Regions from separate parts of the Novosphingobium sp. PY1 genome, predicted to be linked through region 3. Evidence: predicted binding sites of a transcription regulator. Region 3 holds the regulator's gene; each other region holds the start of a gene.
What was found. Region 3 encodes LexA, which represses DNA repair genes until DNA is damaged. Its sites were predicted from a motif close to GTTCCNCNCTTGTTCT; they were not measured.
Positions count from the first base shown of each region.

Region 1: the regulator LexA is predicted to act here: its motif matches at 7,044-7,059, upstream of recA (recombinase RecA).
Region 2: the regulator LexA is predicted to act here: its motif matches at 7,242-7,257, upstream of J3474_RS04470 (ribonucleoside-diphosphate reductase subunit alpha).

Region 1 is NZ_BLTI01000016.1:34,625-44,977, forward strand. Features, by position in the region: gene dapA (4-hydroxy-tetrahydrodipicolinate synthase) at 1-616, shown strand, start outside; gene J3474_RS19850 (prolyl oligopeptidase family serine peptidase) at 658-2,589, opposite strand; gene smpB (SsrA-binding protein SmpB) at 2,827-3,309, shown strand; gene J3474_RS19860 (DUF2062 domain-containing protein) at 3,306-3,872, shown strand; gene J3474_RS19865 (DUF2062 domain-containing protein) at 3,914-4,483, shown strand; gene J3474_RS19870 (PAS domain-containing sensor histidine kinase) at 4,501-6,933, shown strand; gene recA (recombinase RecA) at 7,135-8,211, shown strand; gene alaS (alanine--tRNA ligase) at 8,425-10,353, shown strand, end outside.
Region 2 is NZ_BLTI01000004.1:80,897-91,249, forward strand. Features, by position in the region: gene J3474_RS04430 (hypothetical protein) at 409-576, opposite strand; gene J3474_RS04435 (DoxX family protein) at 713-1,117, opposite strand; gene J3474_RS04440 (hypothetical protein) at 1,362-1,763, opposite strand; gene tldD (metalloprotease TldD) at 1,874-3,292, opposite strand; gene J3474_RS04450 (zinc-finger domain-containing protein) at 3,402-3,614, opposite strand; gene J3474_RS04455 (ABC transporter ATP-binding protein) at 3,778-4,722, shown strand; gene nadB (L-aspartate oxidase) at 4,822-6,420, shown strand; gene J3474_RS04465 (GlsB/YeaQ/YmgE family stress response membrane protein) at 6,513-6,758, opposite strand; gene J3474_RS04470 (ribonucleoside-diphosphate reductase subunit alpha) at 7,362-9,404, shown strand; gene J3474_RS04475 (hypothetical protein) at 9,547-10,029, opposite strand.
Region 3 is NZ_BLTI01000013.1:24,626-34,978, reverse strand. Features, by position in the region: gene J3474_RS22795 (ComEC/Rec2 family competence protein) at 1-1,390, shown strand, start outside; gene lexA (transcriptional repressor LexA) at 1,475-2,170, opposite strand; gene J3474_RS18145 (molybdopterin molybdotransferase MoeA) at 2,255-3,478, opposite strand; gene moaC (cyclic pyranopterin monophosphate synthase MoaC) at 3,478-3,960, opposite strand; gene trpC (indole-3-glycerol phosphate synthase TrpC) at 4,146-4,934, opposite strand; gene trpD (anthranilate phosphoribosyltransferase) at 4,983-5,972, opposite strand; gene J3474_RS18125 (aminodeoxychorismate/anthranilate synthase component II) at 5,969-6,553, opposite strand; gene J3474_RS18120 (phosphodiester glycosidase family protein) at 6,550-7,335, opposite strand; gene trpE (anthranilate synthase component I) at 7,332-8,843, opposite strand; gene J3474_RS18110 (SurA N-terminal domain-containing protein) at 8,862-10,353, opposite strand, start outside.

The sequences.
Region 1 (10,353 bases), on a different contig from region 3:
TTTTTCGAAGAAGTGCGGAGCCGCTGCCGCACTGGTGGTTGCGCCCTACTACAACAAGCCGAGCCAGGAGGGCCTGCTCGCCCATTTCAGCTATCTGGCTGAAAATGCTGAGCTGCCTATCGTGCTCTACAACGTGCCGGGCCGTACCGTGACGGACCTTCGCCCCGAGACGGTGTGCGAACTGGCGCGCCGTTTCCCGGATACCTTCATCGGTATAAAGGATGCGAGCGGGGACCTCAGCCGCGTGACAGATCACCGCCGCGGCATCGGCAAGGACTTCGTGCAGCTTTGCGGCGATGACGAACTGGCGCTGCCGTTCAACGCGGCGGGCGGCGTCGGCTGCATTTCGGTGACGGCGAACGTCGCGCCCAAGCTCTGTGCCGAGTTCCAGGCTGCCTGCGCGGCCAACGACCTCGAGGAATCGCGCCGCCTCAACGACCTGCTCTATCCGCTGCACTATGCCATGTTCGAGGACAGCTCGCCGGGCCCATGCAAGTACGCACTGGCGCAGGTCCATGACTGGATCGAGAACGAACTGCGCCTGCCGCTCGTCCCCTGCAACGACAAGGCCCGCGCCGCGGTCGACGAAGCTCTGGTCCACGCCGGCCTGCTCTGACCCTTACCGTCCGGCGATCCGCTCGGTTCGGCGGACGGTCGTCAATTTGCCGGGTTGTGCTCCTGCACAAAGCGCATGGCGGCGCTCAGCATCTCCTTGCGGGTTTCGCTGCGCGAGAGCCAGTGATCCTCGCCGTCAAGCACGACCATCTCGTAAGGCTTGCCAGCGTCCTTGAGCGCGTCGGCCATGACTGCGCTCTGCTTGAACGGGACGACGGTATCGTCCTTGCCGTGGATCAGCTGGACCGGCGCATCGGCGTTGTCCGCGAATCGACGCGGCGAGATCTCTTCGTAGGACTTGCTGTCGCCCAGCTGTGCGCGAAGCGCCCGCCCGGTCATCCGCGAGCGGCCGCTTTCGGTCAGGTCGGACTGGTACATCAGGTCGACATCGGACACGCCGGCAACCGAAACCGCACAGCGGTAGAATCCGTGCTGCAGCGTAACGCCTGCAAGCGCGGCATAGCCGCCGTAGCTGGCCCCCACGATGCAGGCGCGGCGTGGGTCGACAATCCCTTGCCGGACCAGTTCGGCCAGCCCGTCGGTGATGTCGGTCTGCATCTTGCGGCCCCATTGCCCGTCCCCGGCGTGGCGGAAGGCATCGTCGCGGTTGGTGGAGCCGCGAAAATTGGGCTGGAAAACTGCATAGCCGCGCGAGGCGAAGGCCTGCGCCCACCAGTCGAAGCCGATATCGTCCTGAGCCGAGGGTCCGCCGTGCGGAAGCATGATGACCGGAAGGTTCTTCGCTTCGCGGCCGGGAGGCAGGGTCAGGATGCCGTCCATCTCCAGTCCGTCTGCCGCGGTGTAGCTGACGCGCGAAATCGGGCCGACGTCGTCGGGGCCAATCGCCGGGCGTTCATCGCCGATTGGCAAGGCCTTGCGGGTGGCCAGATCGACCTTGAACCAGGTTCCGCTGTCGCGATTGCCTTCGGTGCGTACGAGGATCTTCGAAAAGTCGGGTGTCCAGTCCTTGAGGCTGATTCTGCGGCCTGGAAAGGCAGCGAAGATCTTGGCGAGCGTGCTGTTCACCTTTGGATCGGCCATTACCGCCTTGGGCTCGTCGCCGCGCTCGCGGTAGCCGAGCATGCGGCTGCTCGCCGGATCTACGTAAGTGCGAGAAACGGCAACGTCGGCGAGGATTTCCCGCGCCTGTCCGCCTGCCAGGGGAACCTCGAACCAGTGCGACGATCCATCTTCGTCTTCCGTTGCGTAAATGACCGTCGAACCGTCGTATCCGAACCACAACAGGCTGACGTCGCCGGTGGCGCTGATCCCGCTTGCGATTACTTCGTTATTGGCATTCTCGATCTGCCAGGAGCCGTTGAAATCGGCGATGTCGAGTGTCGCCGCGACCTGACCCCGGGTGTCGACCAGCCAGTCTCTGTAGTGGTTTTCGGCAGGTGCGCTGGCCACTTGCCGCGCCCTGTTGGTGGGCAGGTCAACCGCATAGAGCAGTGCGCGTCCATGTTTGAAATAGGAGTTGCCCATAGAACGCCCCATGCCGATGCCACCGAAGTAGCCGACAGTCTTGCCGTTGATCCTGCGGATTCCGTAACTGCCCCGGGTCGTGTTGGCGATGGAGCTGGTTCCGGCGAAAACGAGTTCGGGCTTGGGGTTGCTGACAGAGAGGATGAGCGTCCCGGACAGTTCGTACTTACTCGCCGCGAAGTAGGGTCCGAGGCCGACGGTTGCGCTGTTGGTGATCAGGAGAATGTCGTCATCCGCCCAGTTCAGGCCCCTGATTTTGGCATCGCCGGTAGGCGCATTGATCGTCGGGCGCCCCGTAGGATCGAAAGTCACGATCCGGCGCATACCAGCAATCCAGGCGATCGTGGCGAGGTTGCCGGAGGGCGAGATCGCGATATCCTCGACGCTGGGCAACTCTCCATAAGCCTCGAGCGGTGGCGGTGCGGCATCGGCAAGCGATGGAAGGGGCGCAGCAATCAGGCTCGCCGTGGCAAGAAGTATCTTTCGCACTTGTCTGAATTCCCCCCGATATTCGCGATTCGGTATTTCGGGAAGGATGCCGCAAGGCAAGTCGGGCAGCCCGGCTTCTCCGTTTAAATCTTTGTAATGTGCATCCCGGCAGGACTTGCTGTGCGCGCCTTTCGGGACCTGTACTGAAGGCGCCGGGGAATTCGGCACAAGCGCGCTGCAATTCGTCCCGAAGGGGCGTTTCCTTTTCGCTTTTGAATCCCTACATGGCGCACCGACATGGCACGCCCGCAGCACAAGACATTCGACAAGAAGAAGAGCGTCGCGGAAAACCGCAAGGCCCGCTTCGACTATCACATTGAAGACACTTTCGAGGCCGGCATCGCGCTGACCGGCACGGAGGTGAAATCGCTGCGTTTCGGCGAGGGATCGATCGGCGAATCCTATGCCGAGATCAAGAACGGCGAATGCTGGCTGGTGAACTCCAACGTGCCCGAGTTCAGCCACGGGAATCGCTACAATCATGTGCCCAAGCGGCCGCGCAAGCTGCTGCTGCACGAGCGCGAGATCGCGCGCCTGCAGGGTGCGGTCGAGCGCAAGGGCATGACGCTGGTGCCGCTGTCGATCTACTTCAACAGCCGGGGGCGGGCGAAAGTCGAACTCGCGCTTGCCAAGGGCAAGAACGCCGCCGACAAGCGGCACACGATCAAGGAACGCGACTGGAAGCGCGAGCAGGGCAGGATCTTGCGGGACCACGGATGAGCGCGCTGCTGACCCGCCTGTCAGCCTGGCTCCATCGCCAGATGCCCACGCACGAGCAACTCGAGGCAAATCGGCTTACCGCTCCCATCTCGCGGCGACGCGAATTGTTCCGCTTTACCCGCCGCTCGGTCCCGCGCGGCGTTGCCGTCGGAATGTTCGTCGGCATCTTCGCGCTGATCCCCGGCGTGCAGATCGTGGGCGCTGCGTTGATGTGCGTGCCGGTTCGCGGCAACATTCCGCTGGCCGCCGCGGTTACCTTCATCAGCAATCCGTTCACGACGATCCTGATCATTCTGCCGCTGGCCGTAGCAATCGGAAACAGTTTCGGCTTTCACGCCGATGTCGAAACCGTGAACGCCATGGTCCGTTCAGGTGCGGGCGTGCACGAATGGTGGTCGTGGCTGCTTTCGGATACTGCGCCGGCCATCGTTATCGGATTGTTTGTGCAATCGGTGGTAGCGTCCGTCGTTAGCTATTTTGTCACTGTATGGTTCTGGCGTTTCTGGATAGGGCGCAAGCATCGTGCAAGGCTCAGGCGTTCTGGTCGGGATTTCGATTCGTGAGTGGCATTTTCCGTCGCATCTCCACTTCGCTGCACCGGCGCATGCCGTCGCGGGAGGATTTCGAGCGCAATCGCTGGATAGCGCCGATTGCCCACCGCGTGCTCAGCCCGGAACTGTGGCGCTATACCCGCCGCTCGGTGCCGCGCGGGGTGGCGCTTGGGCTTTTCGCCGGTTTCATCGTCCCTGTCGGGCAGATCTTCCTTGCCGCGTTCCTCGCGCTTCCAGCGCGCGCCAATGTGTCGATCGCCGCGCTCGTTACCTTCGTAACCAATCCTTTCACCTTGCCGTTCTGGGTGGTGGTCGCCAATCGGGTCGGTCGCTTCTTCCTGCATGTCGATCCCACGGGAGTGGCGTCCGCGGTCGGCAGCGGCATGGACCACAGCGGCTGGGATACGCTCGTCTGGTTCGCCCAGTCCGCGGGGTTCGCTGCCGTCGGCTTCATCGTGCTTGCCATCGTCGCTTCCGCGCTCGGCTATGTTCTTTCCGGCCTGATCTGGCGCAGCTGGATCGGCCGCAAGCACCGTGCCCGCCGCCTTCGCCACGCCCAGGCCCGTGCCGAGCGCGAGGCCCGCGCCCGCGAGGCCGGTGCGTCGCTTGAGGCGGCTGCGTGAAGCTGATCGACGAGGCCATGCGCCAGGGTCGCCAGACAGACTTCCTGGTGGTCGGCCTGGCGATGGCTTTCAGCGTGTTGCTGGTCGGTCTCGCCACTCAGGATTCGCTCGCCACTTCCGTCTATCTCGGCGCGATCATTGCCTTGGCGGGGCTGGCCTGGTTGATCGTTCGCAACCGGCCTCAGGAGGCCGAGGCCGAGTTCGCCCAGCCTGACTGGTCGGTAACGGTCGCCGCGATCGACCGGCCGGACATGGCCATTGCCGTGACCGATCGCGCCGGACGGCTGACTTGCGCCAATGCCAGCTTCGAGGCGTGGTTCGGCACCAGTTACGCGCCGCCGCGCCTTCCGCTCGACGAACTTTCGCTTGAACGCCTTGCCGATGCCAGCCGCGCAGCCTGGCGCGACGGCGCCGCTTCCGCCGATGTGGCCGCCGGGCCCGAGTATCCCGGCGGAGCGCGGCAATGGCGGATCGAAGTGCGCCGTTCCGGTCGCGGCGACGACTTTCTCGTCTGGCGCATCGCGCCGGTCAGTTCGGTGGACCTCATCGGCGATATCGTGACCCAGCTTGAGGGCAAGCTTGGCAAGGGCCTCGCCCGTGGCGGGATCGGCGCTGCCCTGGTCGAACCGGACGGCATGATCCGCGCCGCCAGCAAGGGTTTCGCGCTGCGCGCTGCCGGCGACGAGGCAATCGATCTCACCGGCGAGGATTTCGTCTCGCTGCTCAGCCAGGAGGAAGGCGAGCGCATCGGCTGGGCGCGCGACAATGGCCGCGGCAGCCCGCTGGTCCTCTATCACGTGCCGGTCGCCGATCCGGACTCGCCGGTCGAGCCAGACCCCAACACGACCCCTTCGCTGATGTTGGTGATGGAGGCCGGACAGGGGATCGGCGCAGCGGGCGGCGGCGGGAATTCCGCTCCGCATCTGGAAGCCCTGCTCAGCCAGTTGCCTCTCGGCCTCGCCATGGCCGACCGTGACGGGCACCTCCTGTTCGCCAACCCCGCCTTCATGCGCGCGGCCGGACGCGAAGGGCAGGATCCGCCGACTTATCCCACTGACCTCGTCGTTCGCGAGGACAAGCGCGCGCTGTCCGAATCGATCCGCCGTTTCGCGCAAGGGCCCGCTGCCGCAGGCGACATCGCGATTCGCCTGACTGCGCAGCCCGACGATCCGGTCTCGCTCAGCCTTGCAGGTGTGCGTGGGCTGGGTGAGCCCGCGGTCCTGCTTGGCCTGACCGACACTTCGGAGGAAACCCGGCTCAAGCGGCAGGTCGCCCAGGCCACGAAGATGCAGGCGGTCGGCCAGTTGGCCGGCGGCGTCGCGCATGATTTCAACAATGTGCTGACCGCGATCCTGGGGACCTGCGACCTCATGCTGATGCGCCATACGCCGGGCGACTCGGACTATGACGACATCCAGCAGATCCGCGCCAATTCAAACCGTGCCGCATCGCTGACCCGCCAGCTGCTCGCCTTCTCGCGCCAGCAGACGCTGCGGCCCGAAGTGCTGCAGCTGCCCGACGTCGTTGCCGATGTGTCGCAGATGCTGCGCCGCCTGATCGGTGAGAAGATCGAGCTGGTCGTTTCGCACGACCGCGATCTCGGACCGGTGCGCGCCGACCCGACCCAGCTCGAGCAGGTCATCGTCAACCTCGCGGTCAACGCGCGCGATGCGATGCAGTCGTCCAGCGCCAAGAAGGGCGGTGACGGCTCGGGCGTCCTCACCCTCGCGACGCGCAAGGTGACCACGACCGACGTGCGCGCGATGCGCAGTGAGATCATCCCGGCGGGCGAGTACACCGCGCTCATCGTCGAGGATACCGGTGGCGGCATCGCGCCCGAGCATCTGGGCAAGATCTTCGAGCCGTTCTTCACCACCAAGGAGCAGGGCAAGGGCACCGGGCTGGGGCTTTCGACCGTTTACGGCATCGTCAAGCAGTCGGGCGGCTTCATCTTCGCCGAGAGCGAAGTGGGCAAGGGCACGCGCTTCATCGTCTACCTGCCGGTCTATCACGTTGCTCCGGGCACGACGCCGACTCCGTCGGTCAAGGAAGAGGCGCCCGTGCTGAGCCAGTGGGCCGGCGGCGGGCGCATCCTTCTGGTCGAGGACGAGGACCCCGTGCGCATGGTCGCCGAGCGCTCGCTCACGCGGCAGGGCTACGAAGTCACCAGCGCCCGCGACGGGGAAGAGGGGCTCGCGCTCGTGGAAGAGGGCGGCCAGTTCGATATCGTCGTTTCCGACGTCGTCATGCCTTCGCTCGACGGCCCGGCCATGGCGCGCGAAATCCGCAGGCTGCAGCCGAACCTGCCGGTACTGTTCATGTCGGGTTATGCCGAGGAACAGCTGCGCAAGGAGATCGGCCTGTCGAATGCCTGGTTCATGCCCAAGCCGTTCTCGGTCCAGCAGCTTTCCGAGAAAGTGGGCGAGGTCCTCGCGCGCACGGCCAAGTAAGGCCCGGCGCTCCCTAACGCGTTGATTTCCGGCCCGCTGTCCGCGCTGCGGTCCGGCGCCTTCTCGCGCTGCCTGCGCCTGCCGCAATTAAATTTGGGAAAACTCCCGTTGTTCCCCTCTTGTTCACGGAGAACAAACGCGATACATCGGGGTCCGCGACGTTGACCTTTCCGGTCAGGCCGGTAGCAAAGGGGAAGTGAAATGGCTGCTCAGCTCAAGCTGATCCAGGAAGGCAAGGATAAGGACTCCATGGACCGTCAGAAGGCGCTCGACGCAGCGCTCGCCCAGATCGATCGCGCGTTCGGCAAGGGCAGCGCGATGAAGCTCGGCTCGAAGGAGACGATGCAGGTCGAAGCGATCTCGACCGGCTCGCTCGGGCTGGATATTGCGCTTGGAGTCGGCGGACTTCCCAAGGGCCGCGTGATCGAAGTCTACGGGCCGGAAAGCTCGGGCAAGACCACGCTGGCACTGCATGTCATCGCCGAAGCGCAGAAGGCTGGCGGCACCGCTGCCTTCATCGATGCCGAGCACGCGCTCGACCCGGTCTATGCCAAGAAGCTGGGCGTCGACATTGACGAGCTGATCGTCTCGCAGCCCGACACCGGCGAACAGGCGCTCGAAATCACCGATACGCTGGTGCGCTCGAACGCGATCGACGTGCTGGTGGTCGACTCGGTCGCCGCGCTCGTTCCCCGGGCAGAGATCGAAGGTGAGATGGGCGACAGCCACGTCGGCCTCCAGGCCCGCCTGATGAGCCAGTCGCTGCGCAAGCTGACCGGCTCGATCAACCGTTCGAAGTGCATGGTGATCTTCATCAACCAGCTGCGCATGAAGATCGGCGTCATGTACGGCAACCCGGAGACCACCACCGGCGGCAATGCGCTCAAGTTCTATGCCTCGGTCCGTCTCGACATCCGCCGTACCGGGCAGATCAAGGACCGTGATGAAATCATCGGCAACGCAACCCGCGTGAAGGTGGTCAAGAACAAGGTCGCGCCGCCGTTCAAGCAGGTCGAATTCGACATCATGTACGGCGAGGGCATCTCCAAGATCGGCGAAATTCTCGACCTCGGCGTCAAGGCCGGCATCGTCGAGAAGTCGGGCGCCTGGTTCTCCTACGATTCGATTCGCATCGGTCAGGGGCGTGAGAACTCGAAGAACTACCTGCGCGAGAATCCCGAGGTCTGCGAACGTCTTGAAAAGGCGATCCGCGCCAAGACCGAAGGGCTGGCCGAGGAAATGATGGCAGGCCCCTCGGACGAGGATGGCGCCGAATAAGTCGTCCGCCCCTTTGCAGGAACAGGAACCCCGGTGCGTTGCGCCGGGGTTTTTGCTTGGGGGAGGCACGGTGCGCGAAGGCCTGCGCGACCGGCAAAGCTACCTCCGGCGTAGCCGATTTGCCGCATATCTGCGGATTATCGCAAAAACCGAACAGCCTGACGGTGCCTTATAGCTTGTCGGTTTCGCGCCTGTGCCTTATCGGCCCGAATTATGCAGACGACCAACGAAATCCGCCGGTCCTTCCTCGACTATTTCGCCAGTAATGGTCACGAGGCCGTCCAGTCCGCGCCGCTCGTTCCTTACAACGACCCGACGCTGATGTTCGTGAATGCCGGCATGGTGCCGTTCAAGAACGTGTTCACCGGCCTTGAGACCCGCGCCACCCCGCGCGCGACGTCCTCTCAGAAGTGCGTACGCGCCGGCGGCAAGCACAATGACCTCGACAATGTCGGCTATACCGCGCGCCATCACACTTTCTTCGAAATGCTGGGGAATTTCTCCTTCGGCGATTACTTCAAAGAACAGGCGATCACCCACGCCTGGACCCTGCTGACAAAGGAATGGGCACTTCCGGTCGAGAAGCTGCTGGTGACGGTCTATCACACCGACGACGAGGCCTTCGACCTGTGGAAGAAGATCGCCGGCCTGCCTGAATCGAAGATCATCCGCATTCCCACCAAGGACAATTTCTGGGCGATGGGCGACGATGGCCCGTGCGGTCCGTGCTCGGAAATCTTCTACGACCACGGCGACCACATCTGGGGCGGCCCTCCGGGAAGCCCCGAGGAAGACGGCGACCGCTTCATCGAGATCTGGAACCTCGTGTTCATGCAGTTCGAGCAGGCCGCGGGCGAAATCGTCGGCGATCTGCCCAAGCCCTCGATCGACACCGGCATGGGGCTCGAGCGTATCTCTGCAGTCATGCAGGGCGTCCATGACAATTACGACATCGACACCTTCAAGGCGCTGATCGCCGCTTCCGAGCACCTCACCGGCGTGGCCGCCGAAGGCGACAGCCGCGCGAGCCACCGGGTCATTGCCGATCACTTGCGCTCGACCAGCTTCCTGCTTGCAGACGGCGTGCTGCCGTCGAATGAGGGCCGCGGCTATGTCCTGCGCCGCATCATGCGCCGCGCCATGCGCCATGCGCACCTGCTGGGCGCCAAGGACCCGCTGATGCACCGCCTCGTGCCGGCACTCGTCGCCGAGATGGGCCAGGCGTACCCCGAGCTCGGCCGTGCCCAGCCGCTCATCGAGGAGACGCTGGAACGCGAGGAAGTGCAGTTCCGCCGGACCCTGTCGAACGGCCTCAAGCTGCTCGACGAAGCCACCGCCGAAATGGGCGAGGGTGCCCGCCTGCCCGGTGAGACCGCGTTCAAGCTCTACGACACTTACGGCTTTCCTTATGACCTGACCGAAGACGCCCTGCGTTCGCGCGGCATCAGCGTCGACAAGGATGGCTTCGACGCCGCCATGGCGCAGCAGAAGGCCGCTGCCCGTGCGGCCTGGAAGGGGTCGGGACAGACCGCCGACAACGAAGTCTGGTTCGACATCGCCGAGCGCGAGGGTGCGACCGAATTCACCGGCTATACTTCGACTTCCGGCGAGGGCCGCGTCGTGGCGCTGGTGAAGGACGGCAAGGAAGTCGAAACCGCTTCAGCCGGCGATGAAGTCATCGTCCTGACCAACCAGACCCCGTTCTACGGCGAATCGGGCGGACAGGTCGGCGATGCAGGCACGATCACCGGTCCCGGCGGCCTTGCCATCGCGATTGCCGAGACCGCCAAGCCGCTTGGCCGCCTGCACACCATGACCGGCAAGGTCGAGGCCGGGCTGATCAAGGTCGGCGAGACGGTGAACCTCGTCGTCGACGTTGTGCGCCGCGATGCGATCCGCGCCAACCACTCGGCCACCCACCTGCTGCACGCCGCCCTGCGCAACCGCCTGGGCGATCACGTCACGCAGAAGGGCTCGATGGTGGCGAGCGAGCGCCTGCGCTTCGACTTCTCGCATCCCAAGGCGCTCGATGCCGAGGACATCGCCGCGATCGAGGCTGAAGTGAACGCCGAGATCCGCGCCAACGATCCGGTCATGACCCGCCTGATGACGCCCGACGATGCCATCGCTGCTGGCGCCATG
Region 2 (10,353 bases), on a different contig from region 3:
TTGCGCCTCGGGCCGTCCCCCCTTGGACTCCAATCCCGGCATGCAGGCAGGCAGCACCCGACTTTTCCGAGATCGCAGAATGTACCGTGCGGCGCCAATTCCGCGTAAAGGCCTTGCGCCGTTTTCGGCCATGCGGAAGCGCGATCCAGTGACACTGCACATGTGCAATGCGGGCCAGGAATCAGAAAGGGCCGCTCCTTTCGGAGCGGCCCCCTGACCGGCCCTTTTGTTCCCGAACCTGTCCATGGACTTTGCCCTTACGGTGCATGTCGTGGTCTGGTTCGCGATCCTGGCAAGGGATGCCTTTCGCGGTCGATTCCTGAATACGCCTCGCGAGTGAGTCGGGCAAGCCCCCATGCAGGGTAAGACCTCGTGGGTAAGCGTCCATGCGTGCGAACGAAGGCAAAGTCAGTTCTTCCTGGAGGCGCGTGTCTGTGCCAATTCCTGCATGGCTTCCATCTTCAATGGTCGCGCGATCAGGAGTTTGGTGTCGAACACGAGCCCGCCGACGGTCGGTTGCGGCCTATTGCAGGATTCCGGCGGGGATCGTTCGACCCGTATCGCTTCGGAGGTCATTGCCGAGTACGAAGCTGAATTGGCCGATGCAGCGGCAATGCGCGGAGCCGTGAAATACCTGAAGCCCTTCGCTGGAGGAGGGCCTAGCCGATTTCAGACGAGTATAGGTTCTTGCGCCGAGAGGGCACGTGCGGGCTCAGGGGCGTGAACGGAAGGGCCAGGCGATAACCTTGCCTGCCCATAGCGGCCACCAGATCAGCACCGGTTGCAAGGCTAGCCGGGGCAGGTGATAGGCGAGCCCAAGGCCATGGTCGGGCCTCGCCATGTCGATCAGCATATGTTGCACGTTGGCTGGCCAGACACACAGCGCATAGGCTGCAAGACCCCAAGCGGCGGCACGTTGCACTGTGGTTGAAAAGGGCTGGGTCAACCCTGCCGCGCCAGCCAATTCGGCAAGTCCGGTCAGCGCGACGACGCTTGCCGGAAACGGAACCCACGGCGGCACGATCGAAACAAACGGGTCAGGCAGGACGAGGTGCAGCACGCCTGCTGCCGCATAGAGCGAGGCGAGGAGCCATCGGCTACCGGATCGTATGGCCATCCTAGCTTTCCTTCCATAACGCATCGCGCGCATGAAAAATGCGCCCGAGCTTGTTGCCCGGGCGCATGAGTTGCCAAGCCAGGGTGGGCTCGAGGGCGCAGGACATGCCGCAGGTCGCTTGTGGATTGCAACCGCTGCAAGGCATTAATCTGTCTGGAACAGGTGGATCGCAAACCAGAAGGCGACCGCGAGAAACTCCCGGCCGCCTTCCGCAGGGGACCTCTTGGTAGAATAGCGCTGGCGCTTACTTGGCCGACGCTATCTTGGTGTAGGGCACGAAGTCCTGAAGCCCCACGAAGCCGTTCCAGAAGTGGCTGCCGCGATCGTGCAGTTGCACGGTGTCGAGCCGGCAAAGCTGGCTGGAATGAAGCTTGGTGACGAGAATGTCGTCGTCATCGAGCGAATCGGCATTGCTTGGGCGATTGACGTAAAGCGTGCTGCCGACGCGATAGACGATCGCCGTCTTGTCGATCACGCGCGTGTCCTGCGCCATGTACGATGGAATGCAATTGACCGGCTTCCCGGCCTCTCGGCCATCGAGCATCTTGGCCAGCTGTTCCTCGCCGGTGAGCTTGGTGCGCGCGTCTGCGACGGGTGCGGCAAGGAGCGTGGCGGCGACAGCTACAGCGGCAAGTACCTTCTGCATGTCATTTCTCCTTTGATCCCACTTCCCTTTCATCGCGACTTTCGCACGAACCGTCTTAACCGAAGCTGACCGCCGGGGCTTCGATCGGCAGGGAATGCCGTCAGCCGATCTCAGGCGGTTCCGCCGACGGTGAGACCCTCGATCAGAAGGCTGGGCTGGCCGACGCCAGCCGGCACGCTCTGCCCGCCCTTGCCGCACATGCCCACGCCCTCGTCGAGCGCCATGTCGTTGCCGATGCCCTTGACCCGGGTGAGGACGGAAGGGCCATCGCCGATCAGCGTGGCGCCCTTGATCGGCGCCCCGAGCTTGCCGTTCTCCACCTTGTAGGCTTCGGTGCAGGAGAAAACGAACTTGCCCGAGACGATGTCGACCTGGCCGCCGCCGAAGTTCTTGGCGTAGATGCCGTTGCCGATGCGGGCGAGCAGTTCCTCGGGATCGTCCTCGCCGGACTTCATGAAGGTGTTGGTCATGCGCGGCAGCGGGGCATGGGCGTAGTTTTCGCGGCGTCCATTGCCGGTCGGCTCGACGCCCATCAGGCGCGCATTGAGGCGGTCCTGCATGTAGCCCTTGAGCACGCCGTCCTCGATCAGGACCGTTTCGCGCGTGGGCGTGCCTTCATCGTCGATGGTGAGCGAGCCGCGGCGGCCCATGATCGAACCGTCGTCGACGATAGTGACGCCAGGTGCGCCCACGCGTTCGCCGATGCGTCCGGTGAAGGCCGAAGTGCCCTTGCGGTTGAAGTCGCCCTCGAGGCCATGGCCGATGGCTTCGTGCAGTAGCACGCCGGGCCAGCCGGGGCCGAGCAGCACGGTCATCTCTCCTGCGGGAGCATCGACGCTTTCGAGATTGATCAGCGCGCGTTCAAGCGCAGTGTCGATGGCGCGGTTCCAGTTCTCGGGCTTGAACAGGTAGTCGTAGAGCCAGCGCCCGCCCATGCCGAACGAGCCGGTCTCGCGCCGTCCGTTGCTTTCGGCGACGATCGAGACGTTGAGGCGGACCAACGGGCGCACGTCGGTGGCGACGAAGCCGTCGGCCCGCACGATCTCGACCACCGACCAGGAGCCCGAGAGACTGGCGCTGACTTGCGCGACGCGCGGGTCGCGGGCGCGGGCGGCGGCGTCGATGGTCTCGAGCAGTTTCACCTTCTCGCCGAAACCGACGAGGTCGAGCGGCGAGGCATCGGTATAGAGGTGCCGGTTGCTCTTCTGCGGCGGTGCGGCGCGTTTGCCGGTTGCCGGGTCGAGCAGCTGCAGCGTCTCACCCGCGCGGCGGATCGCGGCGGCGGAAATCTCGTTGGCGTGGGCAAAGCCGGTCATCTCGCCGGAAACGCCGCGCAGGCCGAAACCTGCATCGCGCGAATAGTCGGCGGTCTTGAGGCGTCCGTCGTCGAAGCCGAAGGCCTCGGTCGCCATGAACTGCATGTAGAGTTCGCCGTCGTCGCACGCCTGCAGCGTTTCGGCGGCAAGCGCCTGTGCGTCCTCGGGCGTGAGCTGGCGGTAAAGTAGCGAGCGCGGGTCAGTAACGGTCATAGGACCGGATATAGGCCCACCGGCGCGAATTGAAATGGCAATGGCCGCAATCGGGCCAGTGCCGAAGATCTTGCGGGGCGTCCCGGCCGAGGACCGGGACGTAAGCCGATCAGGCCGCCTGCTGGTCTGCGGGGCCGCCCTTCAGCACGAAGCGGCGGTCGCAGTAACCGCATTCAACATAGCCCTTTTCGTCGATTTCCATCCACACGCGGGGATGGCCCAGCGCGGCGGGCTTGTAGGCGCCGTTGGCGCGGATGTCGGAAGCCCCGTCGCAGGAGACGCGAGGGGAATCGGTGTAGACGGTTTCGGGCGCGTTGCTCATGAGCTGCGCCATTAGCAGCGAGTGCTGGCCATTTCCAGCGCGGAACGGCGCAGATTCGCAACCTCATGTGGGAAGGTCCCGCGCCGCCGCGGGACGCGCGCCTGCACGCTGCCTTGCCAGCCGGGGCTTTACCCGGAGGGCAACTTCCCCCAAATGCGCAGGAATGACCAGCACTGCAGCCCCCGCCATCTCCATTCGCGACCTCAAGAAGCGTTACGCTCCGGCTGGCGGCGACGAAGGCAAGCTTGCCCTGAAAGGCGTCTCTTTCGACGTTCCGGAAGGCGGGATCTTCGGCCTGCTCGGCCCGAACGGCGCGGGCAAGTCGACGCTCATCAACATCATGGCGGGGCTGGTTCGCAAGACTTCCGGCTCGATCGACATCTGGGGCTTCGACATCGATCGCGACCAGCGCAACGCCAAGCGGTCGATCGGCATCGTCCCGCAGGAAATCGTCTTCGACCCCTTCTTCACGCCTTACGAGGTGCTGGAGATCCAGGCGGGCCTCTACGGCATCGCCAAGCACTTGCGCCGCAGCGAGGAACTGCTGCGTGCCGTCCACCTTGCCGACAAGCGCGATGCCTACTCGCGCACGCTGTCCGGCGGCATGAAGCGGCGCCTGCTGATCGCCAAGGCGCTTGTCCACCAGCCGCCGGTGCTGGTGCTCGACGAGCCGACCGCGGGCGTCGACGTGGAACTGCGCCGCCAGCTCTGGGAACTCGTCACCGAGATGAACCGCGAAGGTGTGACGATCGTACTTACCACGCACTACCTCGAGGAAGCCGAGGAGTTGTGCGATCGCATCGCCATCATCAACCACGGCGAACTGATCGCCAACAAGCCTACCCGCGAACTGGTCGGCATGGCGCGCGAGAAGATCCTGGTCCTCACGCTCGATCGCGACCTGACCGAGCTGCCCAGTCACCCCGGCTTCGTGAAGTGCGAAACCAGCGGTGAGCGCATGCTTGAGATCACCTACGACAAGGACCGCGCCAATGCCGGCGAGATCCTCTCGGCGGTGCAGGCGCAGGGCTTCTCGATTGTCGACGTGACGACCCGCGAAGCTGATCTCGAGGACGTCTTCGTCAGCCTGACCAGCCAGGCGGCCTGACCTGCACTTGTAAGAGGGCAGGGAGCGGAAAAGCCAAAAAGACTCTCTGTCTACCGGCAGGTTATTGCGATTGGGCGCGTCTCTCGCCAATGAGGCGGGATGGAACCGTCAGATCGCAGTAGCGTGCAATACGATGTCGTCATCATTGGTTCGGGGGCAGCGGGCCTTACCGCAGCTCTGGCACTGGCCTCGAAGCTCAAGGTTCTGGTCCTCGCCAAGGGCCAGTTGACCGGTGGCTCCACTGCCTGGGCGCAGGGCGGCATTGCAGCCGTACTGGATGCCGGTGACACCTTTGAAGAGCATATCCGTGACACGATGGTCGCCGGTGCGGGCCTGAACCGGCTCGAGACGGTCGAATACGTCGTCGAGCGCGCGCCCAGCGCAATCGGACGGCTGGTCGAGCTGGGCGTGCCGTTCAACATGGAAGGCGATGCGCTGCACCTGACGCGCGAAGGCGGCCATTCCCACCGCCGCATCGTCCACGTCAACGATGCCACCGGCTGGGCCGTGCAGCAGGCGCTGCTCAAGGCTGCCGAGGACAGCCCCAACATCACCCTGCTGCCGGGCCGTTCGTGCATCGACCTCATCACCGGACGGCACGAGATGCGCTATTCCGGCTCGGGGCGCATCTGGGGCGTCTATGCGCTCAACGAACAGACCGGGCACGTCGAGGCCTATACGGCGCGCGCCACGGTGCTCGCCACCGGCGGGGCGGGGCGCGTCTATCGCTTCAGCACCGCCCCGCGCGGCGCCACCGGGGACGGGATCGCCATGGCCTGGCGCGCCGGTGCGCGCGTCTCCAACATGGAGATGATGCAGTTTCATCCGACCTGCCTCTACAATCTGGAGGTCAAGAACTTCCTGATCACCGAGGCGGTGCGCGGCGAGGGCGGGCACCTCAAGCACCCGGTCACCGGCCACCGCTTCATGCCCGATTATGACGAGCGGGCCGAACTGGCGCCGCGCGACGTGGTCGCGCGCGCGATCGACGACCAGATCAAGCGCTACGGCCTGGATTACGTCCACCTCGATATCAGCCACCGTCCGCCCGAATTCGTGAAGGAGCACTTCCCGAACATTTACGAGAAGCTGATCTCGCTGGGCATCGACATGACGAAGGAGCCGATCCCGGTGGTGCCGGCGCAGCACTACACTTGCGGCGGCGTGCTGGTGGACCTCGACGGGCGGACCGACCTGCCCGGGCTCTATGCCGCGGGCGAGTGCACCGAAAGCGGGTTGCACGGCGCGAACCGCCTCGCGTCCAATTCGCTGCTGGAATGCTTCGTCTTCGGCGAGGCCGCGGCCGCGCACATTCTCGATCACTGGGACGCCTTCGATGCTCCGCCGCCGATCCGCGACTGGGACGAAAGCCGCGTCACCGATTCGGACGAGGAAGTCGTCATCAAGCAGAACTGGACCGAGATCCGCCGGTTCATGTGGAACTACGTCGGCATCGTGCGCACCACCAAGCGGTTGGAACGCGCGATGCACCGCATCCAGATGCTCAACGGCGAAGTGGAGGAATACTACCGCCACTTCCGCGTCTCGACCGATCTCGTCGAACTGCGCAACCTGCTGCAGTCGGCGGAACTGATCGTGCAGTCGGCCCTGCGCCGTCATGAAAGCCGCGGCCTGCACTTCACGCTCGATTATCCCCGGACGCTTCCCGAGGCGCAGGACACCGTAATGGTGCCCTAGGCGCGCGGGGCCGGGTTCGGGTTCTCCATTGCGCAATCCCCACCGCCTTCCCCGCCAGGGCGGGAAGCGGGGCGCGCTTCAGCCTTCGGAAATCAGGCGCCGATTCCGAGCAACCGACCGAGGAAGATCAGCACGATGGCACCGATGATCGAGGCGAGGCAGCCGGCGCGGCTGAAGTCGCGCTGACCACGGCTGGAGACCAGCCCGGCGACGAGAGAACCGCCGATGCCCAGCAGGATCGTCGCGATCCAGCCCATGTCGACCGCGCCCGGGTAGAAGAAACGCGCCAGCACGCCGATGATGAGGCCGCTGATGATTGCGCCGATGATGTTGAGCATGATTTCGTTTCCCTCCTGCCAGTCCGTTCTCGAATCAGGCTGCCTTATAACCGTTGAAAGACAAGACGGTTGCATCCCGCCATGGCCTGCTTGCGAAAGCCCCGGCAAGCAACTGGGGCTCGCGATCAGGGCACCGGAGGTCTCGTTTCGTCGTATTCCTGATTCAGGTCGTCGTCAGATTACTGGGGAAAAATTTTTCGGCGCAGGCGTGACATTCGGACTTGCCAGAGACGCGGGTGAAGGACTTCCCACGCGTCGCGAGAGCGGCGGGGCTGTCCAGCCGTCCGATGCGAAGCCCATCGGATCAGGGGCCCCCCTCTTGCAGTGAAATCCAGAACAGGCACTATGGGTTGTGTCGCAGCGGCGGCCGGGGCTCAATACCTAGAGGGATCGCAAGTGGGCGGATCAGGGCCCACCAGGGGGCGAGTCCCGGTGTGAAGGCCGACCGGAAGCCTCTAGGGCCAAGGCGGAACGGGTAATTCCGTTCTCTTTTTGTACCATATCTGGTAGGTGGGAATGCAGATCCTCGCCGACTCGTGACGGTACCGCCCGGCCGATGCGGAAAAGATGACGCTGCTTTCGGGCAGTTCGATGACAAGTGCGATGACACGGGGGCGAAAAGTGGATTTCAGGAACGAAAGCGACGCGGTCGTGGAAAGTGCTGACGTGGAACATGTCGGGGCGGTGGCTTCGGATACGGACTGTGCCGTAGGGGCGCAGGACGCGAGCAAACAGAACAAGGAGACGGGCAAGGGCCCGGCAGTCGCCATGGATAAATCCGACATCGCAACCGCAGATCTGGTCGACGCGGCGAAGGCGCCGCGCAAGAGCGATTCGAAGACCATCCATGACCGCCGCTTCAAGGTCGTCACGGATGACAGCCGCGATGCGCTCCTGACCGATTTCGGCAAGGAGACGCTGGACGACCGCTACCTGCTGCCCGGCGAGAAGTACCAGGACATCTTCGCGCGCGTCGCGGATGCCTATGCCGACGACCAGGAGCATGCGCAGCGGCTCTACGACTACATCTCGAAGCTGTGGTTCATGCCCGCTACCCCGGTCCTGTCGAACGGCGGCACCGGGCGCGGCCTGCCGATCTCGTGCTACCTGAACTCGGTGGACGACAGCCTCGAGGGCATCGTCGCGACCTGGAACGAGAACGTCTGGCTCGCCTCGCGCGGCGGCGGCATCGGCACCTACTGGGGCTCGGTGCGCGGCATCGGCGAACCGGTGGGCCTCAACGGCAAGACCAGCGGCATCATTCCCTTCGTGCGCGTGATGGACTCGCTGACCCTCGCGATCTCGCAAGGTTCGCTGCGCCGCGGCTCGGCAGCCTGCTACATCGACGTCTCGCACCCCGAGATCGAGGAGTTCCTCGAGATCCGCAAGCCCTCGGGCGATTTCAACCGCAAGGCGCTCAACCTGCACCACGGCGTGCTGCTCACCGACGAGTTCATGGAAGCCGTGCGCGATGGCCGTGAGTTCGAGCTCAAGAGCCCGCGCGACGGTTCGGTGCGCGGTTCGGTCAATGCCCGCTCGCTGTTCCAGAAGCTGGTCGAAACCCGCCTGGCCACAGGCGAGCCCTACATCGTCTTCTCCGACACCGTGAACCGCATGATGCCCAAGCATCACCGTGATCTCGGCCTCAAGGTCTCGACCTCGAACCTTTGCTCGGAAATCACCCTGCCCACGGGCCGCGACCACCTCGGCAACGACCGTACGGCGGTGTGCTGCCTGTCCTCGCTCAACCTGGAAACCTGGGACCAGTGGAAGGGCGAGAAGCGCTTCGTGGAAGACGTGCTGCGCTTCCTCGACAACGTGCTGCAGGACTACATCGACCGCGCGCCGGACGAGATGGCCCGTGCCAAGTATTCGGCCATGCGCGAACGCTCGGTCGGCATGGGCGTGATGGGCTTCCACTCGTTCCTGCAGCAGAAGGGCATCGCCTTCGAAAGCGCGATGGCCAAGGCGCTCAACCTGCAGATGTTCCAGTACATCAACCAGAAGGCCAACGAGGCCTCGATGATGCTCGCCAAGGAACGCGGCCCGTGCCCGGACGCGGCCGATCAGGGCGTGATGGAACGGTTCAGCTGCAAGATGGCGATCGCGCCGACCGCGTCGATCTCGATCATCTGCGGTGGCACCTCTGCCTGCATCGAGCCGATCCCGGCCAACATCTACACCCACAAGACGCTTTCGGGCTCCTTCGTGGTGAAGAACCCCTACCTGCAGAAGCTGCTGGCCTCGAAGTCGAAGGACTCCACCAACGTGTGGAACTCGATCCTCGAGCATGGCGGCTCGGTCCAGCAGCTCGACTTCCTCTCGCCCGAGGAAAAGGCGATCTACAAGACCAGCTTCGAGATCGACCAGCGCTGGCTGCTCGAATTCGCGGCCGACCGCACGCCCTATATCGACCAGGCCCAGTCGCTGAACCTGTTCATCCCGGCCGACGTCGACAAGTGGGACCTGATGATGCTGCACTTCCAGGCCTGGGAGAGGGGCATCAAGTCGCTTTACTACCTGCGCTCCAAGTCGGTGCAGCGCGCCGGTTTCGCCGGCGGTGTGGAAGCGGACAATACCAAGGTCGCACCCAAGTTCGAGATCGGCGAGACCACCGACTACGACGAGTGTCTTGCCTGTCAGTAAGGGAATTGCCGGGGGGCGGCATTTGCTCAGCCCCGACACGGACTCCCAGCGGAAGCGGCTCCCGGTTTGCCGGGGGCCGTTTTCGTTTGAGCCCGGATGAAGAGAGGCACACCGTTCGGGCAGGGCTTCTCGTCGACCGGGCTTACTCCACGGTCATGCGGAACGGCAGTTCGATGTCGATCTTCACCCGGTAATTGGGTCCGTTGGTCCCGCTGCGGTCGGCCACCATCACGATCACCGCGCTGCACTTCACCATTGCGTGCGAAAGGTGCCAGCGCTTGAGCCATTCGCGAAACTGCGTGGTCAGGGTGCGCGGGCAGGAGCCGATCACGATATCGTCGATGGTGACGACGACATCGCCCCGGCTGTTCGCATGGTCCTCGTCGAGGTCGAGGGTCGCGATGCATTCGTGCTTGCGGCGCGGGCCATCGCCATTGCCTGCAATCGTCTTGAGCTCGGGCTGATAGTGCGAGGTGCGCACGATTTCGTGGCGGAATTCACCCTTGCCGTGAAGGAAAAGGAAGCGCGTTTCGCCGCCGGGCACGGGTAGCAGGTCGGCATTGATCGGCACCGCGCCAGGGCGCGTGGCCCTGTCGAGGATGACCGGCAAGATCAACCACTTCAAAAACTGTACGAATTTCTTCCAGATACCCACTTTTGCACGCGACGCCCGATTTTCATGGGATTTTGACAGGTTCTTTAGTGCGGTTTGACTGTAGCCGATAGCCCGGTTGGAGGGGCACGAGCGGAGTTTTCCCCGCCGGCTTTCGTAGCTTGAATGTCGCAATACCGCAGAAATCCGCACCGTTCGCGGCGCTGCGGGAGCGAATTCTCCGCCCGCATCAGCCGGTTACGAACGGGCCCGGCAAGTATTCGTCTGCGTAAAAGGCGAAGGATAGCAGCTTTGCCGGAATGTGCCCTCGAAGTGTGCAGCTTTTACCATTTGCGA
Region 3 (10,353 bases):
CGCTGCTCTGGCGAGCGGCGACCGCGGGGGCATCGCAGAGAACGATGCGCAGGCGATGCGCGATGCTGGTCTTGCGCATCTCCTGGCGATCAGCGGTCTTCACGTCAGCGCGGTAATCGGGGCTGCCTATTTTCTCTCGTTGCGGTTGCTCGCGCTTTCGCCCGCGCTGGCCTTGCGGTTCCGGCTCCCGGTGGTGGCGGCGCTGTGCGGTGCTCTGTCCGGGATTGCCTATACCCTGTTGACGGGCTCGCAAGTGCCGACGGTCCGTTCCTGCATCGGGGCGATGCTCGTGCTTGTCGCGCTGGCGCTGGGGCGCGAGGCAATCTCGCTTCGGCTTCTGGCTGTCGCCGGGTTCGCGGTCCTGCTGCTCTGGCCCGAATCGCTGACAGGGCCAAGCTTCCAGATGAGCTTTGCGGCCGTACTTGCGATTGTGGCGCTGGCGACCAGCGGGCCGGTTCGCCGGTTCCTGGCACCGCGAGAGGAATCGTGGCTTTCGCGGCTTATGCGGCAAGCAGCAATGCTGTTCGTAACGGGCTTCGTCATCGAACTCGTCCTCATGCCGATCGGCTTCTACCATTTCCATCGCGCCGGAGCTTATGGCGCGCTGGCCAATGTGCTTGCCATCCCGCTCACGACTTTCGCGGTCATGCCCTGCATTGCCCTCGCGCTGCTGTGCGACATTGTGGGACTGGGCGGGCCGTTCTGGTGGCTGGCGGGGCAGTTCATCGACCTACTGCTGGGCCTCGCGCACACGATCAGTGCGCTGCCCGGCGCCGTTTCGGTTTTGCCTGCCATGGGGACGGGCGGCTTCCTTCTGTTCGTAACCGGCGGCCTGTGGCTGGGCCTTTGGAGCGGGCGCGTGCGGCTGCTGGGACTGGTGCCAGCCTGTTTCGGTATCGTCTGGCTCATCCTGCTCGAGCCGCCGGACATTCTCGTGACCGGCGATGGCCGTCATGTCGGACTGCTCGACGATAGCGGCGATGGGCTCGTCACCTTGCGCGACACCGGCAGCGATTATGTGCGCGACAATCTTCGCGAATTCGCAGGGATCGAAGGCGAATTGACGCCGCTCGCATCGTGGCCGGGTTCGAGATGCAATCGCGACTTCTGTTCGGTACGGATCGATCGAGCCGGTCGCTCGTGGCACTTGCTGATCGCCAGAGGCCGCGACCAGGTGCCGGAGCGGTCGCTGGCAGCGGCCTGCGACAAGGCCGATATCGTCATTGCCGACCGCTGGCTGCCATGGAGCTGCAAGCCGCGCTGGCTCAAGGCCGACCGGACCATGCTGGACAGGACCGGCGGGCTTGCCATCAGGCTGCGCGGCAGATCCGTCGAAACCGTGGCGACAGGGCAGGGCCGCCATGGCTGGTGGAAACCGCGCGGGCCGTGATTTCGGCCCTGTCCGGAGAGTACGCCTTCCTGAAAGTACGCCTCCCGGAGAGCGCGCCTGAAGGTTACGCTTTCCGGGGCAAGCTCAGTGATAGCGGCGCAGCAGCCCTGCGAGCTTGCCCTGAACCTCGATCTCGTCAGGGCCGTAGATCTGCGGTTCGTATGCGGCATTGGCGGGCACGAGGCGAACCATGCCGCCATCGCGCTGGAGATACTTGAGCGTCGCTTCCTCGCCACGAACCAGGGCGACGACGATTTCGCCGTCGCGTGCGGTGTTGGTGCGACGGATCAGGGCAAAGTCGCCATCGAGAATGCCGGCCTCGACCATCGAATCGCCCGAAACCTCAAGCGCGTAGTGTTCGCCCGAGCCGAGCAGGGCTGCCGGAACCGGAAGCATCGACTGTCCTTCGAGCGCCTCGATGGGAACACCGGCAGCGATACGACCGTGGAGCGGAATCTCGATGACGTCGTTCGCCGGTTGGGGCGTGCGTTCGGGTTGCTTGAGCGCGGCAAGCGATTCCTTACCGGCAGGAGCGTCGGCCTTCGTCGCGGGCTTGCTGGTAACGTCTTCGGGCTGGCGCAGGATTTCCAGCGCGCGGGCGCGGTTCGGCAGGCGGCGGATAAAGCCGCGTTCCTCAAGCGCGGAAATGAGGCGGTGCACGCCCGACTTCGACTTGAGGTCGAGCGCTTCCTTCATCTCCTCGAAGCTGGGCGAGATGCCGCTTTCTTCAAGCCGGACCTGAATGAACTTGAGCAATTCATGCTGCTTGCGCGTCAACATCTTCGTTGCCTCTTTCTCTGCGTCCCCGAGCGTTGTTCTGCTTGTGAACAATGAGAGAACAATTAAGCAACAGATTCTGGAACGTCAAGCAATACCGCCATTTTCGAGCAGGAACACCCGCACCGTGTCTCCGGGCGTGGCGGCCGGTGCATGCGCGGGGCGATCGATCAGCACATTGCTGGCGGCAAGGGCGCTGAGTGCACCGCTGTCCTGCAGCGTCATGGGCACCACGCTCTCGCCGTTCCAGTAGCCGCGCAGGAATTCGCGGCGGTGGCCGATGGCTCTGAGCGGTGCGTCCAGAACGGTCGAGATCTGCATTGGCAGCGAACGGTTTGCCCCGAGCATTGCGCGCAGCATCGGCAGGACAAAGAGATAGGCGGTGACCATGCTCGAAACCGGATTGCCCGGCAGGCCGATGATGATCTGTGTGCCGCCGCTGCTGCGTTCGCGGGTGGCAACAAGGATCGGCTTGCCCGGCTTGATGGCGACGCGCCAGAAGTCGAGCCTTGCGCCCCAGCGTTCGAGAGCCGGGCGCACGAGATCGTGATCGCCTACCGAGGCTCCGCCGCTGGTGACGATCATGTCGCAATCGGCGGCCTCGTCGAAAGCGCCGATCAGCGCATCGAGCGTGTCGGTCACGGGCCCGATTCGCTGCGCCTCGACCGGCAGGGCGCTGACCAGCGAGACCAGCATGGCGCCGTTGCTCGCGGGGATCTGGTGCGCAGGGCAGGTCTCCGGATCGGCGGCCAGTTCATCGCCGCTGTCGATCACCGCGACTTTCGGCATGCGGCGCACCGGCAGGTGGCGATGACCCGCGGAGAGGGCCAGTGCGATATGCGCCGGGCCGATGCGGACTCCTTCGCCCAGCACTTCTTGCCCCGCCGTGAAATCCATCCCGCAAGGGCGGATGTGCTTGTGCGGCGGTTCGGGCAGATCGCCGCTGAGGGTAATGCGGTCGTCTTCGCGCCCAAGGTCTTCCTGCAGGATCACGACGCCTGCATCGGCGGGCATGATCGCGCCGGTCGAGATCCGCACGGCCTCGCCCTTTTTCAGCGTGCCGGTAAAGGGGTGGCCTGCGGCGCTTTCACCGATCACCTGCCATGGCCCGGTGAGGTCGCCTTCGATCATTGCATAGCCGTCCATCGCGGAGAGATGGGTGGAAGGCTGGGTGCGCCGCGCCAGCAGCGGTTCGGCCAGGAATCGGCCCAGCGCGCTTTCGACGTCGACGCGCTCGACCGCTAGTGCTTCGGCCAGTGCAAGCAGGCGGGCCTGGGCATCTTCGAGCGGGATCGGCGCGGGACCTGCCATCAGTGCCGGTCCTCCGCGCGCCAGGTCCCGGACTTGCCGCCGCGCTTCTCGATCAGGCGGATGTCGCCGATGACCATGCCCTTGTCGAGCGCCTTGGCCATGTCGTAGATCGTCACCAGCGCCACGGAAACGGCCGTGATGGCTTCCATTTCCACGCCGGTCTTGCCGGTGAGCGACGCCGTCGCCGTGGCCCTGACGGCTTCGTCCTCGAAGCTGAAATCGACATTGATCGCATCGATGGCGAGCGGGTGGCACATCGGTATCAGGTCCCCGGTGCGCTTGCCCGCCATGATCCCGGCGATGCGCGCGGTGCCCAGCACGTCGCCCTTGGGGGCATCCCCGGCGCGGATCGCCGCGAGTGCCTCGGCCGACATCGTGATCCGCCCCGAGGCAATGGCGAGCCGCTGCGTCTCTGCCTTGGCGCCGACATCGACCATGCGCGCCGTCCCGTCCGAATCAATGTGCGTGAGGCTCTTGTTCATCTCAGACCTTGAAATCCTGACGAGGTTTACACGGTTTACACAGTCCAGAAGCACCAGCGAAGCGGCTCCGCAGGACCGGTAAGCGGGCGCTTTCGGGGCCGGGTACATTCGCGCCCATGCCCCATGGATGGCAGATTTCCCGGCTGTAGGACAGGGCGGGCTTCCCGATTGCATCGGCCCGAAGTTTATCCTTCGAGCAGCGCCCGCGTTGCCGCCTCGACATCGTCATGGCGCATCAGGCTTTCGCCAACGAGGAAGGTGCGCGCGCCGCACTGCGAGAGACGCTGCAGGTCGGCATGGCCGTTGATGCCGCTCTCACTGACGAGCAGCGTGCCTTCCGGTGCGAGCGGGGCGAGCCGCTCGGTCGTGGCGATGTCGGTGACGAAGCGCTTGAGGTCGCGGTTGTTGACGCCGATCAGGCGCGATTTGAGTCGGGCCGCGCGCTCCATCTCATGCTCGTCGTGGACTTCGACGAGGCAGTCCATGCCGCGTTCGAGCGCGGCCGCCTCGATCTCGGCCATCAGCGTATCGTCCAGCGCGGCAACGATGATGAGGATGGCGTCGGCCCCGATCGAACGCGCTTCGGCGACCTGCCAGGGATCGACCATGAAGTCCTTGCGGATGACCGGCAGCGAGACCGCGGCGCGCGCCGCGACGAGATAGTCCTCATGGCCCTGGAAGTAAGGTGCATCGGTCAGGATCGAGAGGCACGCCGCGCCGCCCTTTTCATAGGCGACGGCATGTTCGGTCGGGCGGAAATCCGGGCGGATCAGGCCCTTCGACGGGCTGGCCTTCTTGATTTCCGCGATGAGGGCGAACCCGCTCTGGGCCTTGCGGCGTAGCGCCGCCTCGAAGCCGCGCGGCGCGCTCTGGCCGGCAGCCTTCGCGTCGAGCGCGGAAAGCGAGGCAAGGGGCTTGCGGGCGGCGACTTCCTCGCGCTTGGTATCGCAGATCTCGGTGAGCTTGTTGGACATGGCGGGCCTTCGGTGCCTGATGCGGTTCGGTAGGGGCGGGAAGCGGCGCTACTTGAGCGCGTCGATCCAGCAGTTGAGCAGGGCATTGGCGAGGCCCTTGTCGATGGCCTCGGCAGCTTCCTCGACGCCTTCCCGCCAGGTCTTTGCTTCACCGGCGATAACAAGCGCACCGGCCGCGTTGAACAGCACGGCATCGCGATAGGCGCCCGCTTCGCCCATGAGCAGGCGGCGCAGGGCCTGGGCGTTGTACTGCGGATCGCCGCCGCGAATGGCATCGACCGGCGCGACTGGCAGCCCCGCGTCGGCGGGCGAAACGCGGCGCATGGCCAGTTCGCTGCCGGTCACTTCCGCAACTTCGTTGCCGCCTGCAAGGCTGAGTTCGTCGAGGCCTTCATCGCCGGAGACGACGAGCGAATGCTCGGTGCCCAGGCGAAGGATCGCCTCGGCATAGATCGGCACGTAGGCGGGCCGGGCAATGCCCACGAGCTGGCGGCGGACCTGCGCCGGATTGGCAAGCGGGCCCATCAGGTTGAAGATCGTGCGGCGCCCCAGCTTCTTGCGCAGCGGCATCAACCGCCCAAGCGCCGGGTGGTGGCGGGCGGCGAAGAGGAAGCAGATGCCAAGGTCGGCCAGTGTCGCCTCGGCGGTCTCTACGGCGCGGTCGAGATTGAGACCGAGCGCCTCGAGCGTGTCGGCGGCGCCCGCCTTGGAACTGGCCGCGCGGTTGCCGTGCTTGGCGACCGGCACGCCGCAGGCGGCAACGACCAGCGATACGGCGGTCGAGACGTTGAGCGTGTGATGACCGTCACCGCCGGTTCCGCATACGTCGATGGCATTGGCGGGGGCGACGATGGGGACCATCCGTGCCCGCATGGCGCGTGCGGCGCCCGCGATCTCGCCGGCATTCTCGCCCCGCTCGGAAAGTGCGACGAGAAACGCGGCGATGTCCGCCTCGGGCACGTCGCCGTCAAGGATCGCGGCGAAGGCGGCTTCGGCTTCGGCTTCCTCGATCGGATGGCCGGGATCGGGCAGCGTCATGCGACGGCCCTGGTCTCGATGCCGCACAGGCGCAGGAAGTTCGCCAGCATGTCGTGCCCGTGCTCGGTGGCGATGCTTTCCGGGTGGAACTGCACGCCGTGGATCGGCAGGCTTGCGTGGCGGAAGCCCATGACGTGGCCATCGTCGGAGCGGGCGTTGACCAGCAGCGTCTCGGGAATCTCCTCGACGATCAGAGAGTGATAGCGCGTCGCGGTGAAGGGCGAGGGCAGCCCCTCGAACACGCCGGTATTGTCATGCGTCACCGGCGAGGTCTTGCCGTGCATCAGCCCGCCGCGCACGACCCTGCCGCCGAAGTACTGGCCGATCGACTGGTGACCCAGGCACACGCCGAGCAGCGGCTTTCCGGCATCGGCCGCCGCACCGACGAGGTCGAGGCTGATGCCTGCCTCGTTCGGGGTGCAAGGCCCCGGCGAGATGAGGAAGCCCTGCGCCCCACTCGAAATCGCCTGTCCGGCCGAGAGCGCATCGTTGCGCACGACTTCGACCTCTGCCCCCAGCTCCATCAGGTAATGGACGAGGTTCCAGGTGAAGCTGTCGTAGTTGTCGATGACGAGGATCATGATTTGCCCTTTGCCCTTTTCTCGACGACGATCAAGGGGCCGAGCGGAGGTCCGCCATCGACGCGGCCCATGTGCGGATCCCACAGGGAAGAGACGCTGCCGTCGAGGAACAGCGCATTGGGGCAGTCCAGCGCGTCGCGGAAATAGCGGGCGAGCCTGCCGAAGGAGATCGGTTCGTCGGAAATGACGAAGTGCGCGTTTCCTTCGCGGTCGACGCCCACGCCATTGCGCAGCTTGAGCGACTGGCCGTCGGGCGCGATGCGGGGATGCAACTTTCCGGCGATGACCAGCATCGGCCCCGACTGGGTGCCGAACTGCGGGCGGTGCGAGACGCTCTGGGCAAAGTCCTCGCTGGTGCGAACGGCCCAGTGGCCGTCGGTATCGCCATAGAACACGCCGTTGGGCAGAAGGTGGAAGTTGCCGTAGCCCTCGTTGCGGTTGAGCGTGTGCAGGCGATTCCCGTCCTCGACGTAGTAGCCGATCGGCTGCCCTTTCTCGTCGAACATGCCGCCGTTCATCGCAAAGGCGACTTCATGGCTCATTTCCGGCCGGTCGACCGCGAGCTGGGAGAGGCTGCGGTAGGGCACGCCACCCTTGGGGCCCAGAACCATGTGGATGGTGTGGCGGCCCGGCTCTGCGGTGCAATGGGTGAGCGATGCGCCCTCGAAGCTGGCGGCCTCGCACGGCGGCGGCGGTGGCGCCGCGGCTTCCTGCTTCGCATCGCCCGAGGAGCAGGCGGCGAGCAGCAGCGCCAGCAGCAGGGCGGGCGCCGTACGGGTCACTGCCCGAAGCCCGGCTCTCCTGCGACGCGGACCGCTTCGCGCGCGGCAGCGAAAAGGGCGCCGGACTTGGCTTCGCATTCGCGCTGTTCGTAGGCCGGGTCGCTGTCGGCAACGATGCCCGCGCCCGCCTGGACGTGGAGCACGCCGTCCTTGAGCACGCCGGTGCGCAGGACGATGCACGAATCGACCGAACCGTCGGGCGCGAAATAGCCGACGCCGCCGGCATAGGCCCCGCGCGTTTCGGGTTCGAGTTCGGCGATGATCTCGCAGGCATGGACCTTGGGCGCGCCCGAGACGGTGCCGGCCGGGAAGCCGGCGAAGACTGCGTCGATGGCATCGTGCCTGGCGGTGTCGAGCCGGCCGACCACGTTCGAGACGATGTGCATCACGTGGCTGTAGCGCTCGATCGTGTAGCTGTCGGTCACTTCGACGGTGCCCGCCGCAGCCACGCGGCCGACGTCGTTGCGCCCCAGGTCGAGCAGCATGAGGTGTTCGGCGCGTTCCTTGGGATCGGCCAGCAGGCTCGCCTCGTTGGCCTTGTCCTCGGCCGGGGTCTTGCCGCGCGGGCGGGTGCCCGCGATCGGGCGGATCGTGACTTCGCCGTCACGCACGCGCACGAGGATTTCCGGGCTCGATCCGACCAGCGCAAAGCCGGGCAGGTCGAGGAAATAGAGGAACGGCGATGGGTTCACCCGGCGCAGCGCGCGGTAGAGCGCAAGCGGCGGCAGCGGGAATTCGCAGGTGAAGCGCTGGGCCAGCACGACCTGGAAGATGTCGCCGGCCTGGATGTACTCCTTGGCCCTGAGCACCATCGCCTTGTAGTCGTCGGCCGCCATGACCGGCGTTGGCTCTGGTATTGCCAGGTCGGGCTGGGCCGGAGCGAGCGTGGCGGGCACCGAGAGGCGGCGCAGCGCCTCGTCGATGCGCTCCGCGGCGGCTTCGACCACGCGATCCGGCGAACCGGCGTCGGGCCAGACCGGCGCCACGCAGAACAGCTCGTCGCCGAGGCGATCGAACACGAGGATCAGCGAAGGCCGCACGAACAGCATGTCGGGCACGTCGAGGCTGCTTTGCGGCGCGCGCGGCAGCTTCTCGACAAGGCCGATGGTCTCGTAGCCGAAATAGCCGACGAGGCAGGCGAGCGCCTTGGGCAGTTCGGCGGGCACGTCGATGCGGCAGGTCTCGACGAGGTTGCGCAGTTCGGAGAGGCTGTCGCCGGGCAGGGCCGCGAAGGCGTCCTTGTCGGACTGCCACTTGCGGTTGATCTCGCAGCTGGCGCCGCTGGCACGGAACACGAGGTCGGGATCGAGGCCGATCAGGCTGTAGCGCCCGCGCACTTCGCCGCCTTCCACCGATTCCAGCAGGAAGTCGCCGCGACCGTCCTCGAACAGCCGCAGGGCCGCCGCGACCGGCGTCTCGGTATCGGCGACCAGCTTGCGCCAGAGCAGGGCGGGGCGCCCTTGCTCCAGTTGCTGCCGGACCGTGTCTCTATCCGCTTCGCGCTGCATCGTCGTTCCTGCCTGCGCTTACTGGGCCGAACCGGTGCCGGCGAGTTCGTCGCGCACGGCCTTGATCGCGGCGGCATTCTTGGTGACGCCCACGTCCTTGCGGATCGCCTTGCCGAGTGCGTCGGCATAGGCCTGGCCGAGCTGCTGGCCGAGTTCCTTCTGGGTATTGGCGACCAGATCGTCGGAATCGATCTTGGCGGGGTCGATCTTCTTGAGGGCCACCACGAACCAGCCGCGTTCCTGCGGGGCGGCCTGCACCTTCACCGTGTTCTCGGCCATGTGGAACATGAGCGAGATCGGTGCCGGGACCTGGCGGCCGTTCTGGATCGCGGCGGTCAACGTGGGACGCGACATAGTGACGGGCTGGATCGGCGGCAGGCGCTTGCCGACCGACGCCATGGCCTTTTCGAGCGCGGTGCCCTTCTTGACCTCGGCCTGGACCTTGAGCGCGGCGGCCTTGGCGGCCTGCGAGCCCTTGTCCATCGACCAGGCGACTTTCACGTCATCCTTGATCTCCTTGAGCGGAGCCGGCGCGGACGCGTCGATCTCGCTGACGTCGTAGATCATGAAGGTCTTGCCGCGTTCGACTTCGGCGACCTGCGGCTGCTCTTCCTCCATCGAGAAGGCGGTCTTGAGCACCGGGGCGATGACGTCGGGCGCCTTTTCGCCGGGCTTGAGATAGACCTGGCCGTCGGCGGTGATGGGCGCAGTGGTCTGCACCTCGATCCCGAGCGACTTGGCGACTTCGATCAGGTTGGCCCCGTCGGCGAACTTGTCCTCGAGGCTGGCGAGTTCGTCGGTGAAGGCGGCGCGGCGCTTTTCCTGCTCGATCTGCTTGGCCAGTTCGTCCTTCACTTCGGCAAGGGTGCGGGCAGGCTTTTCCTGCTTTTCCTCGACGCGGATGACGTGCCAGCCCAGCGGGCTCTTCTGCGGCACGGCGAGCTTGCCGGTATCGGCGGCGAAGACGGCATCGGCGACGGCCGGCGAGAACTGCTCGCTCAGATCGGTCTTGCTGAAGAATTCGAGCCTGGCGGCCGACAGGCCCTTTTCCTTAGCCGCCGCTTCGAGCGACTTGCCGCCGTTCACTTCGGCGACGATCGCCTTGGCAGCGGCCTCGGTCGGCACGATCAGCTGGGTAATGCGGCGCTTGTCCTGCGCGGCGTACTGCGCCTTGTTGGCATCGTAGCGTGCGGCGATTTCCTTGTCGGTCGGCGCGGCGGGAGCCTTGATCGCGTCTTCACCGAAGGTCGCGTAACGGATCACGCGGCGCTCGGGCCGGATGAATTCGTTGATGTTGTCCTTGTAGAAGGCCTGGATCTCGATGTCGGTCGGGTCCTTCTCGGGCATGAAGGCCGAGGAGGGGAAGGCTGCGATCGTGCCGGTGCGGCTCTCTCCGAGCAGCGAAGCATAGCGCCTGGCGGCATCCTTCGACATCACCGCGCCATACTGCGCCGGAACCAGCAGCTGCTGCGAGACGAGGCCCTGGGCGATGTCCTCGCGCAGGACCTTC